DNA from 2 places in the Paenibacillus sp. ALE2 genome. Region 2 is predicted to be linked to the other one. Evidence: predicted binding sites of a transcription regulator. Region 2 holds the regulator's gene; the other holds the start of a gene.
The links. The regulator NrdR, encoded in region 2, represses ribonucleotide reductase genes. The targets are predictions, from matches to a motif close to AACACNATATATNGTGTT.
Positions count from the first base shown of each region.

Region 1: nrdI (class Ib ribonucleoside-diphosphate reductase assembly flavoprotein NrdI) is a predicted target of NrdR. The motif match lies at 1,692-1,709, and genes of this name have one in related genera.

Region 1 covers NZ_CM134213.1:5,278,104-5,280,500, reverse strand. The annotation lists gene nrdE (class 1b ribonucleoside-diphosphate reductase subunit alpha) at 1-1,179, opposite strand, end outside; gene nrdI (class Ib ribonucleoside-diphosphate reductase assembly flavoprotein NrdI) at 1,166-1,525, opposite strand; gene ACXHJ1_RS22640 (DUF2500 domain-containing protein) at 1,934-2,296, shown strand; gene ACXHJ1_RS22635 (GNAT family N-acetyltransferase) at 2,356-2,397, shown strand, end outside.
Region 2 covers NZ_CM134213.1:5,436,886-5,439,282, forward strand. The annotation lists gene ACXHJ1_RS23445 (alpha/beta hydrolase family protein) at 1-519, shown strand, start outside; tRNA gene ACXHJ1_RS23450 (tRNA-Lys) at 605-677, opposite strand; tRNA gene ACXHJ1_RS23455 (tRNA-Ala) at 689-764, opposite strand; gene nrdR (transcriptional regulator NrdR) at 895-1,362, opposite strand; gene ACXHJ1_RS23465 (alpha/beta-type small acid-soluble spore protein) at 1,468-1,692, shown strand; gene ACXHJ1_RS23470 (lytic transglycosylase domain-containing protein) at 1,812-2,375, opposite strand; gene coaE (dephospho-CoA kinase) at 2,372-2,397, opposite strand, start outside.

The DNA of each region.
Region 1 (2,397 bases), 160 kb from region 2:
TTGTCCATAATCTGTAATTTCGGAAGTTTCCTGCAACTGGAAGATTTCCGTACATAGGTTCGACATCTTGACTTGGCCCACGTTTTTAAGAGCATGCGCCTGATTTGCGTTACTTTTGTTCATAATATATGGATAGCCAGACTCCAACTGAATCATGGCAATTTTCGTCAGCATATCACGTGCGCTCATCGCTATTTTTTTCTTCACTCGATCGTCAGCGAGCAGCGTATCGTACATTTCATCCAGATCCATGTCGTCCAAATGTGTTCCATAAGCCTTGAACACACTATAAGGTGCAAATACATGCAGCGGTTCATTATCTTGTGCCAGCTTGTAAAAGCGGTTCGGCACCAGCAATCCGATCGAAAGTGTCTTGAGACGTACTCTTTCATCAGCATTGATTTTTTTACTATCCAGGAACTCCAGCACGTCCCATCCGAAAATGTTGTAATAGGCTGCACCAGAGCCTTTACGTTGACCCATTTGATCCGCGTAGGAGAAACCATCTTCCATCAGCTTCAGCACAGGCATAATGCCTTTTGCTGCGCCTTCTACACCTTTAATTGCCTCGCCGCGTGACCGCAGCTTCGACAGGTTAACCGCAACACCGCCGCCAATTTTGGACAATTGCATGCAAGTGTTCAATACATAGTTGATTGAGTTCAGAGAGTCATCCATTTCGAGCAAGAAGCAGGACACCAATTCCCCACGGCGGCTTTTGCCAGCGTTCAGGAAGGTTGGTGTAGCTGGCTGAAGACGTTGCTCCATCATTGAGCGGGACAACAGGCGCGCCGTATCGGCGTTGCCGCGTCCCAAATGCAGGGCGACAGCAGCCACCCGGTCAGGGTAGTGTTCCAGATAGACTTTACGGTCGTTACTCTTCATTGCATAATCAGTATAAAACTTGGATGCTGCCATATAGGAAGGGAATTTAAAATTATAGCTATGAGTGATATGGAAAATATCATTAATTTCATCAGCTGTATAGCTGTTATAGAAATTTTCGTAATAATCATTCTCAATCATATACAGCACTTGAGCAGCTGTGTCAGCAAACTTCAAACTCCGTTCTTGAACTTCCTTCATAAATTCTGCTACAGCCTCTTGGTCCTTTTCCAATTGGAAAAAGCCGTCTGTATCGCGTTTCATCAACATGTTGTTCAATTCAATATGCCGCAACTCGGCTCACCTCCTGTTTAAAACGCTCCACATCTCCGAACGTTCCAGATAATTCAAATTTGCTAATCACGGGGACATTATAATGGTCGGCAATCAAATCCGCACTTTTGGCAAATTTCTCACCCCAGTTACGGTTGCCGCTTGCAGCTACACCAACAAGGTTTTGTGCATTTTTTTTCAAAAATGAAGATACCCTCTCAGGTATCTGCCCAAACCCGGTTGTATATGTAATGAGTACGTAAGGTTCTTCTATAGTCATCTGCTCCTCAATCTGAACCGCCGGAAGCTTGAGCTTGTTTATAAATCTTTTTACATTGCCGGTCTTGGAATCATAAGCAATCAGCATGGTGTGCAACCTCCTTAACAATTAACGAAAAAAAGAAAACGGCATTGCCAAGAGACCCATCATAGCTGTAATCCCTTGCTGGCTGCGCCATTTAAGATTTTTGACTCTATATTTACATGTATTTTCATACCTTTATCTTCAAGATATCGGGCATAAATACGTTTTTTACACTATATTTAGAGTACATTTTCTATTTTATATCTATATATAGTTTTGTCAATCGGTCTAGAGAGGCTCAGAGGACCCAGATCGGGTGTAAGTCCAAGCAGGGTGCGGAAAAGAGCGAAAGAACTTTTTTTTCGTAAGTATGTTAAAAAAGTATTGGAGTTTTTTAAGCTGAGGATGTACGATTTGTCAATGGGCAATAGAATGGAAAATTTACATTTTACTGTAGAAAGGATGGAGCAAATGGGAAGTGGTTTTATGGCATTTCAACCGTTTAGTATTATCTTTTTTGTCGTGTTTGGACTCATTGCTTTTGTAATCATTATGGGAATTGTCAAATCGATAAGTGCAGGTCTTTCCAATCAAGCAGCCGAACAGGTCCAACGTTCTTGCAAGGTTGTGGATAAGCGAACGAGAGTGCGTGGGGGATCAGGCAATTTTTCAGCTTCGACCGATTACTATATCACCTTTGAATTTGACAGGGGGGAGCGTAAGGAGCTGGAGGTGAAGGATACGGACTTCGGAATGATTGTAATCGGGGATCGCGGGGAGGTTCATTATAAAGGTACACGGTTCCTGGAGTTTGTGAGATTAATGGGAGCGTAAAAGGGGACAGGGTGATAGAGTATTACCAGAACCAATACATAATAGGGAGGAAGCTGACGATGCCACATATCATTGGAGCACGAATTGTATTAAGAGAGTAC
Region 2 (2,397 bases):
AGCATCCTTGTATCGCCGGCTGTGAATTGGATTACACAAGGGCGATTTAACACAAAAAAAGAGTTGGAACAAGAAGGAGCTAGCCCGCAGCAAATTAAAAAGAGACTGGACTACGACCATAAGGTTCTACAATTACTGAAAAATCATGCTTCCTATGAAGAATACCTAAGCATAGCCAGTCCTAACGATATCATTTCCAAAGAAAGATGGAGCTTTATAGGCAAAAATTTTCGTTCTGATTCTACGGAAGAATTAAGCTACTTTAAATCTCCTGTACTCTTGGTTCTGGCTGGGAAAGATATGAACGTAGATGTAAAAGACACCGAGCGAGTATATCGCCAAAAGATATCTCCAGAGCTGCTGTCTGTCATTCATTTGCCAAAAGTTGACCATTCCATGATGAATGAGTACATCACGCATTCCAAGTCCCTAACCTTCTTAACCGCCGTATTTGCCCCCAGACAATTGGTGAGTGATGATTATCTACAAATTCTCGCCGATTTTGTTAGTCAGCATTAAGCTTGGAACTGCTGTATACTCTATTAGACCGGGAATAGATATATAAACAGCAAAAAAACGGCATTTCTGCCGTTTTTTTAAAGGATGGACTCTCAGGGACTCGAACCCTGGACCAATTGATTAAGAGTCAACTGCTCTACCAACTGAGCTAAGAGTCCATATAAAATTATGGTGGAGCCTAGGGGGATCGAACCCCTGACCTCATCGCTGCCAGCGATGCGCTCTCCCAGCTGAGCTAAGGCCCCGTCTCATGTAAGTTAATTAACGTTTCAAGCGACTTCTATATCATATAAAATATTCGACCCTGTGTCAATACTTTTATAAAAAAAATATTAACATCTTCCCGCCACGGCCCTAAAAAGATACAGTCAGCGATCAGTCGCTGTCTGTATCTTTGGATAACAGTGTTTTCAGTTCCTTCATAAACATATTGATGTCTTTGAACTGCCGATAGACGGACGCAAAGCGTACGTAGGCCACTTCATCCACAGGATAGAGCTGTTCCATGACCAGCTCACCAATCTGCTGGCTATCCACCTCTGTGGCTGCAGTGTTGCGAATGGCGTTCTCCACCTGAGATACAATCAGATCGAGCTGCTCGACTGATACTGGACGCTTCTCACAGGCTCGAATGAGACCGCGCAGCATTTTATCACGGCTAAACTCTTCACGGCTGCCATCTTTTTTGATGACCATCAGTGGGGTCTCTTCCACCATTTCAAAGGTGGTAAAACGCCTGGCACACTGTTCGCATTCGCGGCGGCGTCGGATGGACTTATTATCATTCGCTGGTCGCGAATCCAACACTTTCGTGCCGTTGTAAGCGCAATACGGGCACTTCATAATCTCATCACTTCCTTTTTCCAATAAATTCCCGAAGCTTTTTAGTAATAATTTTGTCGAAACGGATCATAATATGTTTACCACGTCGCGAGGAGGTGAACAACAATGGCACAAGGAAACAATGGCAACTCCAACAACCTGGTAGTCAGCAGATCCTCCGGTGCTCTGGAGCAAATGAAATATGAAATCGCTCAAGAGCTGGGTATCAGCATTCCTCAAGATGGATACCAAGGTAACATGACTTCCTATGAGAACGGTTCGATCGGGGGCTACATCACAAAACGCCTCGTAACGATCGCCGAACAACAATTGGCAGGACAATACCAATAATCTCGGTAATAATGAAGAAGTAATACGAAAAAGTGTAGGGATAGGCTGCTAAAAACAGCCTGTCCTGCGCTTTTTTTCATTTTAAAGCGAAAAGGCTCATGTTGTCATTAACCTGTCCCTTAAAACTCATTATAAATTTTTGTATATTGCCTGTAGTAATAGATGACTCGCTGTACATAATGCCGTGTCTCACCAAAAGGGATTTGCTTAATGGACTCTTCTTTGCCATCCCACACCCCCTGATCTAGCCATTCCTGAACTTTACCTGGACCAGCATTATAAGCCGCTACGATGACCACAGGATTATCCTGAAACTTCATAGACAGGTTATGCAGATACCAGGTCCCCAGCTCAATATTGGTGCCAGGCTCGTGCTTGACACTATCCAGCGGGACCTTCTGAATCTGGGCACTCTCCATAATCCAATTGGCTGTGTTCGGCATAATCTGCATAAGCCCCAGCGCCCCCTTGTGTGACTGCTTGCTGGTTTTAAAATTTGTTTCCACACGGATAATAGACGCCACCAAAAATGGGTCCACTTCATAGGTCTGTGAATACTGCCGAATCTCATCCTTATATTGAATCGGGTAAAACCAGGACATCCAATTCGAGTTGAGGAACAGAATCAGGACAAATCCGACAAACAAAATGAGCAGGACTCTTTTCTTACGTAAAATGTTCATGCAAGTCCCTTTCGCTGCCAAA